Regions from separate parts of the Halomonas sp. 707D4 genome, predicted to be linked through region 2. Evidence: predicted binding sites of a transcription regulator. Region 2 holds the regulator's gene; the other holds the start of a gene.

Region 1 (10,436 bases), on a different contig from region 2:
GGTTTCTGGGAAAGTGTGCGGTGAAAGTACGCGGTGTCAGTGCGGGCGGCGCTGGCTGGCGTTCAGCATCTCGCGGGCGTGGGCCAGGGTCTGTTCTGAAAGCGTGACCCCGCCCAGCATGCGGGCCAGCTCGCTGATGCGGCCCTGCTCGTCGAGCAGCGCCATGTGGGTCAGGGTACTGTCGCGCTTGGCGCGCTTTTCAATATGCAGGTGCTGATGGGCTTGCGCGGCTACCTGGGGCAGGTGGGTCACGGTCATCACCTGGCCGTTTTCGCCCAGCTTGCGCAGAAGCTGGCCGACGATTTCCGCCGTGGCGCCGGAAATGCCCACGTCCACCTCGTCGAACACCAGGCTGGGGATGGTGGAGTGGCTGGCCGCGACGACCTGGATCGCCAGGCTGATGCGCGAAAGCTCGCCCCCGGAGGCGACCTTGGTCAAGGGGCGCGCGGGCTGACCCGGGTTGGCGCTGATCAGAAACTGCACCTGGTCGAGACCCTCCTGGCTCGGCGTCTCGCGCGGTGATACCGCCACCTCGAAGCGCGCCTTGCCCATGGCCAGAAACGCCAGCTGCTGCTGAACCTCCTTGCCCAGACGCCCAGCGGCCTTCTGGCGCGCCTCGCTGAGGGTCTTGGCCTGTTCGCGGTAGCGCTCGCGAAGCTCCGCCACCCGATTACTCAGCGTCTCGAGATCCTCGTCGCTGGCCTCGAGCTGGGCGACCTCGCGGGTCAGCGACTGGTGAAGCGCGCAGAGCTCCTCCGGTGCGACGTGGTGCTTGCGCGCGATGCGGTGCACGTCGGTCAGGCGCTCGTCCACCCAGGCCAGACGCTCCGGGTCGAGTTCGGTGGTGTCGGCGAAGCGGGCGAGTTCGCCGGCGGCCTCTTCCACCTGAATGCGGGCGTCCGAAAGCATGGCGAGCGTATTGGCCAGCACGCCCTTGTCGCTGCCGGGCAGGGCGCTGAGCCGCGCATGGGCCTGGTTGAGCAGCGACAGCGCTCCGCCATCGTCGCTTTCGCAGCACTCCGCGGCGAACTGGGTCTCGCGCAGCGTCTCCTCGGCGTGGGCCAGGGTGTGCTGCTCCTCCTCCAGGGTCTTGAGTTCGCCCTCGGCCAGCGCCAGTTGATCGAGCTCTTCGACCTGATAGCGCAGCAGCTGGCGCTTGGCCTCCACTTCACTGCCCGCCTCGCGGCTCTGCTTGAGCCGCGTCCTGGCGCTTCGCCACTGCTTGTAGGTGTCGCCGAGCTGCTGGCGCCGCTCGCGAAGCCCCGCGTAGTCGTCGAGCAGCACCAGGTGGGTCTCTTCGCGCATCAAGGCCTGGTGGGCGTGCTGGCCGTGCACCTGGATCAAGAGCTCGCCCAGCGCCTTGAGGTCGGCGATGGTCACCGGCTGGCCGTTGATCCACGCCTTGGAGCGGCCGTTGGCGCTCACCACGCGGCGCAGCAGGCACTCTTCCGAAGAGAGCTCGCGGGCCTCGAGCCACTCGATGGCCGCCGGCAGGTGGGCGATGTCGAAGCTTGCCGACAGATCGGTGCGCTCGCAGCCATGGCGCACGCTTCCGGCCTCGGCGCGCTCGCCAAGGCACAGCCCCAGCGCCCCCAGCAGGATGGATTTGCCCGCCCCGGTCTCGCCGGTGATGGCGGTCATGCCATGGGTCAGATCAAGCTCTAGGCGATCGACGATCGCGTAATCCTGGATCACTAGCTGGGTCAGCATAGGGCCTCCTAGGCAGGGCTCTATAGAAACTGGATGCTTATACAATAATTGGTGTTTTATACAGTAGTCGATAACTCACTTCAATGCCCCTCTTGAGATGCCCGGGAAGGCCCCCATATAGCGTGCAGGCGAACTTACAACCCTTTTCAACGTAGGCTGCCGCGCGCGGCGCCGCTACCTCATTTAGGAGCACGGCATGGCAAAAGAACCGCAAACCCCGTTGGATGACGAGCTGGCCCGCCAGGAGCAGGAAGCCGACGTGACCGAGCAGGTCGACGAGGAGCGTCTGGTGGAAGGCGACATCGATGGCGTGCTGGACGACGGCCCGGTGCTCGATGGCGACCTGATGGGCGACGGCACGGGCAACCCGGAGGCCGACGTGCTGGCCGCCCAGGTCGAGGAGCTCGAACAGAGCCTGGCGGAAGCCAAGGACCAGGCGCTGCGCGCCGCCGCCGAGGCGCAGAACGTGCGCCGCCGCGCCGAGGCCGAAGCCGACAAGGCGCGCAAGTTCGCGCTGGAGAAGTTCGTCAAGGAGCTGCTGCCGGTGGTCGATGGCCTCGAGAAGGCGCTCGAGAGCATGCAGGAAGACGCATCCGATGCGCATCGCGAGGGCGTGTCCATGACGCTCAAGATGCAGCTCGACGTGCTCCAGAAATTCGGCGTCGAAAGCGTCGAGCCCCACGGCGAGCCCTTCGACCCGCAGGTCCACGAGGCCATGGCCATGGTGCCCAACCCGGATCTCGAGCCCAACACCGTGATGGATGTCATGCAGAAGGGCTATCTGCTCAACGGTCGACTGGTGCGCCCGGCGATGGTCGTGGTCAGCCAGAAAGCCGGCTGATGTGATCCGGCGATATTGCGATATCGCCCCTTGAAAAGTACCGGGCGGCCCCCAGATAAAGGCCAACCCGCGGCGCTGCCGCAGACCGATTGCACTTTTTGTCACCACCGAATTCGAGGTTTTTGCTATGGGACGCATCATTGGTATTGACCTGGGCACCACCAACTCCTGCGTGGCGGTTCTCGACGGCGATAGCGCCAAGGTCATCGAAAACGCCGAGGGCGGCCGCACCACGCCGTCCATCATCGCCTACACCGACGATGGCGAGACGCTGGTCGGCCAGGCGGCCAAGCGCCAGGCGGTCACCAACCCGGAAAATACCCTGTACGCCATCAAGCGTCTGATCGGCCGTCGCTTCAAGGACGACGTCGTTCAGAAGGACATCAAGATGGTGCCCTACAAGATCGCCGAAGCCGACAACGGCGACGCCTGGGTGGAAGTGAAGGGCAAGAAGATGGCCCCGCCCCAGGTCAGCGCCGAAGTGCTGAAAAAGATGAAGAAGACCGCCGAGGACTACCTCGGTGAAACGGTCACCGAGGCGGTCATCACCGTCCCGGCCTACTTCAACGACAGCCAGCGTCAGGCGACCAAGGACGCCGGCCGCATCGCCGGCCTCGACGTCAAGCGCATCATTAACGAGCCGACCGCCGCAGCACTCGCCTACGGCATGGACAAGTCGCGCGGCGACAAGACCATCGCGGTCTACGACCTGGGTGGCGGTACCTTCGATATCTCGATCATCGAAGTGGCCGACGTCGACGGCGAGACCCAGTTCGAAGTACTCGCCACCAACGGCGACACCTTCCTGGGCGGCGAAGACTTTGACCTGGCGCTGATCAACTACCTGGTCGACCAGTTCAAGTCCGACAGCGGCATCGACCTGTCCGGCGACAACCTGGCCATGCAGCGCCTGAAGGAAGCCGCCGAGAAGGCCAAGATCGAGCTTTCCAGCGCCCAGCAGACCGATGTGAACCTGCCTTACATCACGGCGGACAACACCGGCCCGAAACACCTCAACGTCAAGGTGACCCGCGCCAAGCTGGAATCACTGGTCGAGAACCTGGTGCAGCGCTCCCTCGAGCCCTGCAAGATGGCGCTCAAGGATGCCGGTCTCTCCGCCTCCGAGGTGGACGAGGTGATCCTGGTCGGCGGCCAGACCCGCATGCCGATGGTGCAGCAGAAAGCCGCCGAGTTCTTCGGCAAGGACGCGCGCAAGGACGTCAACCCGGATGAAGCCGTGGCCGTCGGTGCCGCGATCCAGGGCGGCGTGCTGGGCGGCGACGTCAAGGACGTGCTGCTGCTGGACGTCACCCCGCTGACCCTGGGCATCGAGACCCTGGGTGGCGTGATGACCCCGCTGATCGAGAAGAACACCACCATCCCGACGAAGAAGACCCAGACCTTCTCCACCGCGGATGACAACCAGACCGCCGTGACCATCCACGTGGCCCAGGGCGAGCGCAAGCAGGTCGCACAGAACAAGTCACTGGGTCGTTTCGATCTCAGCGACATTCCGCCGGCCCCGCGCGGCGTGCCGCAGATCGAGGTCGCCTTCGATCTGGACGCCAACGGCATCCTGAACGTCTCCGCGAAGGACAAGGCGACCGGCAAGGAGCAGTCCATCGTCATCAAGGCCTCGAGCGGCCTGTCCGATGAAGAGATCGATCAGATGGTGCGCGACGCCGAGGCCCACGCCGACGAGGACAAGAAGTTCGAGGCGCTGGTCCAGCTGCGCAACCAGGCGGACGGCATGATCCACGCCACCCGCAAGACCCTGGAAGAGGCCGGCGACAAGGCGACCGACGACGAGAAACAGGCCATCGAAAGCGCCATCAGCGACCTGGAAGCCGCGGTCAAGACCGACGACCAGGACGACATCCAGAAGAAACTGGATGCGCTGACCGAAGCCTCCGGCCAGCTGGCTCAGAAGATGTACGCCGAGCAGGCGGACGCCGCCCAGGCGGGCGGTGAAGGCGCCGAGGAAGCCGCGTCCAAGCCCGAGGACGACGTGGTCGACGCCGAGTACGAAGAAGTGAAAGACGAGCAGAAGAAGCAGTAACGTCTCTTTCTGCCAAGGAAAACGGTGACGCGGGGGCCAGCTCCCGCGTCGGCGTTTCCGAGCCGACCCTCATCACGTAACGAATTGACCAGGAGGCGTGGGACCCATGTCCAAGCGCGATTACTACGAAGTCCTGGGTGTTGAAAAAGGGGCCGATCAGAAAGAGATCAAGAAGGCCTACCGCCGCCTGGCGCAAAAATTCCACCCTGACCGCAACCCGGACGACGAGACCGCCGCAGAGAAATTCCGCGACGTCTCCGATGCCTACGAAGTACTCAGCGACGAGCAGAAGCGCGCCGCTTATGATCAGTTCGGCCATGCCGGTGTGGATGGCCAGGGCGGTGGCGGCTTCGGCGGCGGTGGCGCGGGCGACTTCAGCGACATCTTCGGCGACGTGTTCGGCGATATCTTCGGCGGAGGCGGCGGTCGGCGTCGCGGACCCAACGCTCCAGCGCGCGGCTCTGACCTGCGCTACAACCTCGAGCTCGACCTGGAAAGCGCGGTGGCCGGCACCACCGTCGACATCCGCGTGCCGCGTCACATCACCTGCGACCGCTGCGATGGCGACGGCGCCGAGCCCGGTACCACCAAGGACACCTGCCCGACCTGTCAGGGCATGGGTCAGGTGCGCATGCAGCAGGGCTTCTTCGCCGTGCAGCAGACCTGCCCGACCTGTCACGGTACCGGTGTGCAGATCAAGGTGCCGTGTCACAAGTGCAACGCCGAAGGCCGCGTACGCGAGACCCGCACGCTCTCGGTCAAGATTCCGCCCGGCGTGGATACCGGCGATCGCATTCGCCTGAACGGCGAGGGCGAGTCCGGCGTCAACGGCGGCCCGGCGGGGGATCTCTACGTTCAGGTAGCGATCAAGTCGCACCCGATCTTCCATCGTGACGGCAAGCACCTGCAGTGCGACGTGCCGATCAACTTCGTCGACGCTGCCCTCGGCGGCGAGCTCGAAGTGCCGACGCTGGATGGCCGCGTGAAGCTCAAGATCCCGCCGGAGACCCAGACCGGCAAGCTCTTCCGCCTGCGCGGCAAGGGCGTCAAGCCCGTGCGCGGCGGCGCCCCGGGCGATCTGCTCTGCAAGGTGGTGATCGAGACCCCGGTCAACCTCAACGACGAGCAGAAGGACCTGCTGCGCCAGCTCCAGAAGAGCTTCGACGGCAGCAACAGCCACAGCCACTCGCCGAAGAAGACCGGCTTCTTCGACAGCGTGAAGAAGTTCTTCGAAGAGATGAAGCCGTAAGGTTTCCAGGCAGACTCGCTGCGATGTCGCCACTGTTTCGGTAGCGCCGCGAGGCGTTCGCCGTTAGCGTACGAAGTCCCCGGTACCCACCGGGGACTTTTTTGTTTTCAAGGACGTCGGTCATGACTGGATTGCAGGATCGCCCGGGGCTGGGCATCTTTCTTCGCGTGCTGTCGGGGGTGATGTTCACCGGCATGTTCGTGTGCATCAAGGCGGTGAGCGACACGGTGCCGGTGGGCCAGTCGATCTTCTTTCGCTCGCTGTTCGCGCTGATCCCGATCGTGATCTTTCTGATGGTGCGCCGCGAGTTTCCCGGGGCGCTCGCGACCCGGCGACCGCTCGGGCATCTGCTGCGCTCGGGGCTGGGGGCGACGGCGATGTTCTTCTCGTTCTCGTCGGTGGCGTTTCTGCCGGTAGCCGAGGCCACACTCCTGGTGCAGCTTTCGCCGATCTTCATGGCCATGGGCGGCGTGCTACTGCTCGGCGAGAGGTTCTCGTTCTACCGCGCCGGCGCCATCGTGCTCGCACTTCTCGGCATGGCGGTGCTGGTGGTGCCCCAGCTGGGCGCGGGCAGTAGCGACGGGCGGCTTCTGGGCTATGCGCTCGGCACCATCGGGGCGCTTTTGACCGCCGGCGCCCTGCTCACCATTCGCCATATCTCGCGCACCGAAACCGCTGGCTCCATCGCGTTCTACTTCATCGTGGTGTCGGCGCTGGCCGGGCTCGCCACGTGGCCGCTGGGGTGGACGCCGCTGACCGGCAACGAGTTTGCGCTGCTGGTGCTGTCGGGGCTGTTCGGCGGGGCGGGGCATATCGCCATGACGCTGGCGTTTCGCTACGCCGAGGTGTCGAAGCTGGCCCCCTTCGAGTACGTGGCGCTGGTATGGCCGATCGCCGCCGACTGGGTGCTGTTCGGCATTCCCATCTCCAGCGGCTTCCTCCTGGCGCTGCCGTTGATGCTGGCCGGCGTGGCGCTGGCCTCGCTCGAAGGACGAGGGCTTGGCTTTCGGCGTCGCCGAAGGCGCTAGAGATACGGCCAGACACTTTTTCGAACTAAATTGCCCTTTGTATTTGCGGTGTATTGTCGCGTCTCCTATGTTTCAGGCTAATAGTTAGCAGGTTATGAGTTCTGCCCGGCTATCTATCGATCCGTTGCGGCCTTTGCACGCGGCGGGCTGAAACGAAAAAAGGGAACCGTGATGAAAAAGAGAGACGAGCCTGCTACCTCCGGGGGGCTGACCCGCAGGGAGCTACTGGGGTCGTCGGCGGCGCTGCTGGTCGGTGCCGCTGCCCCGGGCGCCGCCCAGGCGCTGACGTTTCGAGGCACCCCGGAATGGAAACCCTTGGCCAACGTGGCCGTCGAGCCGGTGGACGAAAGCGCCGGCTGGCAGTTCTTCACCGAGGAGGAGGCGGCGACCGTCGAGGCGATCGTCGAGCGGCTGATCCCGGCGGATGACCTGAGCATCAGCGGCAAGGAAGCAGGCTGCGCGATCTTCATCGACCGCCAGCTGGCCGGTGCCTACGGCGGCTTCGAGCGCCTCTACATGCACGGCCCCTTCCAGGACGGCACGCCCGAGCAGGGCGACCAGTCCCCCCTCACGCCGGGCCAGCGCTACCGCATCGGCCTTGCCGCCCTCGACGACCACTGCCGCCGCGAGCACGACGCGCGCTTTGCCGAGCTCGAGGCCGACCGGCGCGACCAGATCCTTTCCCAGCTCGAGCAGGAGCGGATTCAGCTCGACAATATCGACAGCCAACTCTTTTTCGAGCTGGTGCTCACCAACACCATGGAAGGCTTCTTCGCCGACCCCTTGTACGGCGGTAATCGTGACATGGCGTCCTGGAAGATGCTCGGCTTTCCCGGCGCCCGCTACGACTACCGCGACTACATCGAGCGACACAACGAAGACCTGGCGTTCACGCCGGTGAGCATCGGCGGGCGTTCCGACTGGCAAGCGCAGGGATAAGCGAACATGGCAACCAAACTACCTCCCACGGACGCGGTGGTGGTCGGGCTCGGCTGGGCCGGGGCGATCATCGCCAACGAACTCGTCGACGCGGGCCTCAGGGTCGTCGGCGTCGAACGCGGCCCCTGGCGCGATACCGCCAAGGATTTCAACATCGCCTCGGTCACCGACGAGCTGCGCTACGCTCAGCGTCAGGAGCTGATGCTGCGCACCGCCCAGAACACCATCACCATGCGCAACACGCCGTCGCAGACGGCGCTGCCGATGCGCAAGTGGGGCTCGTTCCACCCGGGCAACGGCACCGGTGGGGCGGGCAACCACTGGGCGGGGATCACCTTTCGTTTCCAGCCCGAGGAGTTTCGCCTGCGCAGCCACCTCGAGGAGCGCTACGGGGCGGATGCGATTCCCGACGAGCTCTCCTTGCAGGATTGGGGCACCGACTGGGACGAGATGGAGCCCTTCTACGACGCCTTCGAGAAGGTGGCCGGCACCTCCGGCCGGGCCGGGCAGCTCAAAAGCGGCCCGCAGCAGGGCGGCAACCCCTTCGAGGGCGTGCGCTCGAGCGACTACCCGACGCCGCCGCTCAGGCAGCCCTACTCGCCGACGCTGTTCGCCGAGACCGCCCGCGAGATGGGTTACAGCCCGTTCCCGGTGCCGTCGTCGCTGGTCTCCGAGGCCTACACCAACCCGCTCGGCGTGACCATGGGGCCGTGCACTTTCTGCGGTTTCTGCACCAACTACGGCTGTGCCAACTACTCCAAGGCGAGCGCCATCACCACGGTGTTGCCGGCGCTGATCCGCAAGGAGAACTTCGAGGCGCGCACCCACTGCGAGGTGCTCGAGGTCACCACCGACTCAAGCGGGCGCCGCGCCACCGGCATCATCTACGTCGACTCCGCCGGACGACGCTGGGAGCAGCCCGCCGAGATCGTCGTCGTCGCCGCCTTCACCTTCGAGAACGTGCGCCTGATGCTCACCTCGAACATCGGCCAGGCCTACGACCCGGCCACGCGCCAAGGCACCACCGGGCGCAACTACGCCTACCAGACCGCCAACAACGTGCAGCTGTTCTTCGATGACAAGAACTTCAACCCGTTCATCGGCGCAGGCGCCGTGGGCATGGGCATCGACGACTTCAACAACGACAACTTCGACCACGCGGGGCTCGGTTTCTTCGGTGGCGGCAGCATGCGCGTGACGCCGATCGGCGCGGCGCCGATCAACGCGCGCCCGACGCCGCCCGGCACGCCGCGCTGGGGCTCGAACTGGAAGCGTACCACCGTCGACAACTACAAGAGCACCATGTCGATCGGCTGCGAGGCGAGCAACTACTCCTCGCCCAACAACTACCTGTCGCTGGACCCCACCTACCGCGACCGGCTGGGGCGGCCGCTTCTGCGCATCACCTTCGACTTCACCGACAACGATCTGCGCATGGCGCAGTACGTCACCGACAAGACCGCCGAGGTCGCCCGGCGGATGAATCCGCGCCAGATCGTCGCCAACCCGCGCACCGGCCCCTGGGACGGGCGGCCCTACCAGTCCTCCCACGTGGTGGGCGGCTTCGTCATGGGGGCGGACCCGAGCAACAGCTCGGTGAACAAGCACTTGCAGGTGTGGGGCGTGCCCAACCTGTTCGTGGTCGGCGCCTCGGCGTTTCCCCAAAACCCGGGCTACAACCCCACCGGCACGGTCGGGGCGCTCGCCTTCAAGGCCGCCCACGGCATCGTCAACCGCTACCTGAGAAACCCGGGAGAGATGATTTCATGAAAACGCTCACCGGGGTCACACTCGCGCTGCTGCCGCTGTCGGCGCTGGCCGCCAGCACCGAGTACCAGGACATCGAACGCGGCCGCTACATCAGCGTGCTGGGCGACTGCGCCGCCTGCCACACCGTCGACGACGACCGGCCGCTGGCCGGCGGCGTGCCGCTGGAAACGCCCTTCGGCACGCTGATCGCCCCCAACATCACGCCGGACGACGCCACCGGCCTTGGCCGCTGGAGCCTCGATGAATTCAAGGCGGCGATGACCGAAGGGGTGGGCAAGGGCGGCTACCATCTCTATCCGGCCATGCCGTATCCCTCTTACACCCTGATGACCGACAAGGACATCCACGACCTGTGGGCGTTCCTGCAGACCGTCACGCCGGTCGAGAACGACATCGAGGCCAACCAGCTGCCGTTCCCGTTCAGCGTTCGCGGTGTGATGCGCGGCTGGAACTGGCTCAACTTCGACGAGCGCCGCTTCGAGCCGGACCCGGAGCAGCCCGACGACATCAATCGCGGGGCGTATCTGGTCGAGAGCCTGGGCCACTGCGGCACCTGCCACACACCGCGCAATTTCATGGGCGGCGACGGCGGCGACAAGTTCGCCGGGGCCACGGTGGAGGGGTGGTACGCGCCGAATCTCACTCCGAACCGGCACGTCGGCATCGGCGCCTGGAGCGAGGAGGGGCTCGTCGAGTACCTGAAGACCGGCGGCAACCGGTTCGGTTTCGCCTCGGGGCCGATGGCCGACGAGGTGCATCACTCGTCGCAATACTGGAACGACAGCGACCTGAGCGCGGTGGCGCGCTACCTGCTTTCGGGCGCGGGGCTCGATGCCGACG
Region 2 (4,218 bases):
GCCGTTCGTTGCCGGGAATCGCCTTGGCGGAGAAGATGACGGTATCGCCGGGCTCGAGGTCCAGAAAGGGGTGGCGACGCTGGGCCAGGCGCTGGAGCGCAGCGCGCGGCTCGCCCTGGCTTCCTGTGGCGATCACCACCACCTCGTTGGCCGGCAGGTAACCGAGGTCCTGGGCCGGCACCAGCGCCGGGAAGTCGTCCAGGTAGCCAAGCCCGCGCGCCACGCTCACCATGCGCTCCATCGAGCGCCCCATCAGGCTCACCCGGCGCCCGTTTCGTGCCGCCGCCTGGCCGATCGCCCACACCCGCGCCAGGTTGCTGGCAAAGCAGGAAACCACCACGCGCCCCTCGCACTCCTTGAGCGTCTGTTCCAGGGCCTTGGCCACCGCGCCTTCGCTGCCCGCGCTGCCGGGCAGCGGCGCATTGGTGGAGTCGCCCACCAGCAGATCGATCGGCGCGAGCGCCTGAAAGTGGCTCGGGTCGACGCAGGCGCCGATCAACGGCTCCGGGTCGAGTTTCCAGTCACCGGTATGCAGCACCCGATGGTCACCGGCCTGCATCATGATCGCGCAGCTCTCGGGAATCGAGTGGGTCATCAGCAAGTAGCGCAGCGTGAACGGGCCTTCCTCGAGCGCCTCGCCTGGTTCGATCACGCGAATCGCTGCGCTCGACAGGCTGTGTTCGGCGAACTTGTGGCGCAGAAGTCCCGCTGCCAGGGGCGTGGCGTAGATCGGGCACTGCCACTTGGGCCACAGCCAGGCGACCGCGCCGATATGATCCTCGTGGCCGTGGGTGATGAACAGCGCCTTGGGCGCGATCGCGAGTTCTTCAAGTGTCCGGGTATTGGGCACCTGGAGCGGTGCGCTCGGCAGGTCCTGGCGAATCATCATGCCGCAATCGATGGCGATCCAGTGATCGCCATGGCCATATAGCGTCAGGTTCATTCCTATTTCACCGCAGCCACCCAGCGGCAGAATACGCAAGGGTGGGCGGCGACGGGGACGAAGTTGAACGCGTGATGGATCCATTGATTTTGAACAGCCTGAAAAGTAAGACTTTAACTATACGGTGTGCGGAGGCGGCTAACAATGATCGCAATGCCTCGGATCGCCGCTTGCGCTACACTAGCGCCCTTGCCGGGTAGAGCGCCGGCAGGGCCTGACAGCGGGCCATGTTTTTAGAGTGCATTCACGTCGAGTCTATTTATGTCGCATTATTACCGTCTAGTGGTTTCCTGCCCCGATCAGGTGGGCATCGTCGCCCGCGTGTCAAGCTTCATCGCCCAGCATGGTGGTTCCATTACCGAAGCGAGCCAGCATTCGGACCTGCAGACCGGGCGCTTCTTCATGCGCTACGAGATCCTCGCCGACTCCATCGGCATGAGCGCCGATGAACTCGAAAAGGCGTTCGCGCCGATCGCCGCCACCTTCGACATGCAGTGGGCGCTGGTGGATACCCAGAAGCGCCGCAACGTGGTGATCATGGTCTCCAAGGAGTCGCACTGCCTGGTGGATCTGCTCTACCGCTGGCAGGCCGGCGAGCTCGACTGCAACATCGTCGGCATCATCTCGAACCACCCGGACATGCGGGCGCTTTCCGAGTGGTACGAGATTCCCTATTTCCATATCGCCGTGGACCCGACGAACAAGCAGGCCTCCTTCGATGCCGTCCAGGCGCAGATCGAGGCGCTCGGGGCGGACTGCATCGTGCTCGCCCGCTACATGCAGATCCTGCCGCCGGCGCTCTGCGAGCACTACGCCGGGCAGATCATCAACATCCACCACAGCTTTTTACCGTCCTTCGCCGGGGCCAAGCCGTACCACCAGGCCTACGCCCGGGGCGTGAAGCTGATCGGCGCGACCTGCCACTACGTGACCGAGGAGCTCGATGCCGGGCCGATCATCGAGCAGGACATTCACCGCGTGAGCCACTGCCATACGCCGGCGGATCTGGTGCGTTTCGGTCGCGACGTGGAGAAATCGGTGCTGGCCCGCGGGCTGCGCTGGCATCTCGAGGATCGGGTGCTGATCGACGGCAACAAGACCGTGGTGTTCGGCTGATAGAAACGAAAACGGGGCGCAATGCCCCGTTCTCGATTGCAAGCGTCGGCCGAAGGCCGAGACTTCCTAGCCCAGCGCCTGACCGCTGCCGCCGCGAATCACGCCGACGCCGACCCCTTCGATGTCGAGCTGCTGAGTGCGCAGGTCGATCTCGATGGGGGCGAAGTCGCTGTTCTCCGCCAGCAGCGTCACCTGGTGGCCGTCGCGCTTGAAGCGCTTGACGGTCACTTCGTCCTCGAGGCGCGCCACCACGATCTGGCCATCGCGTACCCGCTCGGTGCGGTGCACGGCGAGCAGGTCACCTTCCAGAATGCCGATGTCCTTCATCGAGAGCCCGCGCACGCGCAGCAGGTAGTCGGCCTTGGGCGTGAAGTACTCCGCGGGCAGCGGACAGTAGCGGTCGATGTGTTCCGCCGCGAGAATGGGGCTGCCTGCCGCCACCTCGCCGATGATCGGCAGCCCGCTGGTATTGGTATCCGCTGAATCGTTGGCGGCCGGGGCGGTGTCCGGCGCGTCGGCGCCTTCCTGGTTGGGCAGACGGATGCCGCGCGAGGTGTGGCGAATGATGCGGATCGCCCCCTTGCGCTCGAGTGCGCGCAGGTGCTCCTCGGCGGCATTGGGAGAGCGAAAACCGAGCGCCTTGGCGATTTCCGCGCGCGTCGGCGGGTAGCCGTAGTCGTTCATGGTCTTGACGATGAAGTCGAACACGTGCTGTTGACGAACGGTAAGCGGGCGTGACATGGCGCTCTCCAGGGTAAACGGGTAACTAAAAAGATGACAGTCGGAACATGTGTTTAAGTATACAGTATGTCTCTGTATCCAGTATATGACCTAAGCCCCGGTTTATAAAGCGCGCGCTGGCTTTCTCGGGCCAGAACCCGTCGTTTTGACGATTGAGCCCGGAGCGTGAATGGCCTACTATGCCGCGATGTTTTAAACACTCGTTTTCTGGAGGACGCCATGGCGCAGTCAGATACGGTCACGCGTATCCTCGATACCGCAGAGGTGCTGTTCGCCGAGCGTGGCTTCGCCGAAACCTCGCTGCGCAACATCACCAGCAAGGCGCGGGTGAACCTGGCCGCCGTGAACTACCATTTCGGGTCGAAGAAGGCGCTGATCCAGGCCGTGTTCGCCCGCTATCTCGATCCGTTCAGCGAGCGCTTCCATGCGGCGCTCGACGAGCTGCAGGCGCATCATGGCGAGCAGCAGATTCCCCTTGAGGTGCTGCTCGAGACCATGGCGACCACGGTGCTGACGGTGCCCGCCGAGCGCAACAGCCTCAAGGTCTTCATGCGCCTGTTGGGGCTGGCCTACAGCCAGGCCCAAGGGCACCTGCGCCGCTACATCCAGGAGCAGTACGGCGATGTCTTCACCCGTTTCGTCGAGCTGGTACGCCAGGCAACCCCGGGGCTTCCCGATGCCGAACGCTTCTGGCGGCTGCACTTCATGCTCGGTACGGTGATCTTCACGCTTTCCGGGCTCGACGCGCTGCGCGACATCGCCGACAAGGAGTACGGCGAGCAGGTGTCGATTCGCGATCTCGTGCGCCGCCTGCGCCCGGTGGTGGTCGCCGCCATGCACGCGCCGTTGCCCACCGCCCTCGAGGAGCCCGCCCATGCTCACCCCGAAGCTGGCTGAGCTGCCGCCGGCAGAGGATGCCTGGATCGAGATCGACTGCCAGTCGCAGGAGCTGTGCCTCTGGCAGGGGCGAGACGTGATCCACGCGTGCGCCATCTCCACCGGCATCAATGGCGTCGGCGAGGAGGAGGGGAGCGGGCGCACCCCGCGCGGCTGGCACTACGTGCGCGCCGCCATCGGCGAAGGCCTGCCGGAGAACGCGGTATTTCGCGGGCGGCGCTTCACCGGTGAAGTGTTCACCCCGGCGCTTGCCCAAGCGCACCCGGAGCGTGACTGGATCCTCACCCGCATCCTGTGGCTCTGCGGGCTCGAGCGCGGCGTCAACCGCGGCGGGCGCGTCGATTCCCAGCGCCGCTACATCTACCTGCACGGCACGCCCGCTGACGAGCCGATGGGCGTCGCCGCCTCCCACGGCTGCATCCGGGTGCGCAATGACGATCTCCTGACGCTGTTCGCCGCCGCGCCCCCCGGAACGCCGGTCTGGCTTCACGGCGAGAACCCGGCGTGACGGCGGATTTTGC

What was found. Region 2 encodes LexA, which represses DNA repair genes until DNA is damaged. Its sites were predicted from a motif close to TACTGTNTANNTANACAGTA; they were not measured.
Region 1: a site for LexA is predicted at 1,738-1,757, ahead of recN (DNA repair protein RecN). Genes of this name have one in related genera too.

Annotation. Positions count from the first base shown of each region.
Region 1 covers NZ_JAMZBD010000005.1:10,354-20,789, forward strand. The annotation lists gene recN (DNA repair protein RecN) at 37-1,710, opposite strand; gene grpE (nucleotide exchange factor GrpE) at 1,907-2,551, shown strand; gene dnaK (molecular chaperone DnaK) at 2,679-4,610, shown strand; gene dnaJ (molecular chaperone DnaJ) at 4,717-5,859, shown strand; gene BIS11_RS00505 (DMT family transporter) at 5,982-6,887, shown strand; gene BIS11_RS00510 (gluconate 2-dehydrogenase subunit 3 family protein) at 7,059-7,826, shown strand; gene BIS11_RS00515 (GMC family oxidoreductase) at 7,833-9,596, shown strand; partial or broken gene BIS11_RS00520 (cytochrome c) at 9,593-10,436, shown strand, end outside.
Region 2 covers NZ_JAMZBD010000247.1:337-4,554, reverse strand. The annotation lists partial or broken gene BIS11_RS11175 (ribonuclease J) at 1-943, opposite strand, end outside; gene purU (formyltetrahydrofolate deformylase) at 1,205-2,059, shown strand; gene lexA (transcriptional repressor LexA) at 2,126-2,800, opposite strand; gene BIS11_RS11160 (TetR/AcrR family transcriptional regulator) at 3,020-3,697, shown strand; gene BIS11_RS11155 (L,D-transpeptidase) at 3,675-4,205, shown strand.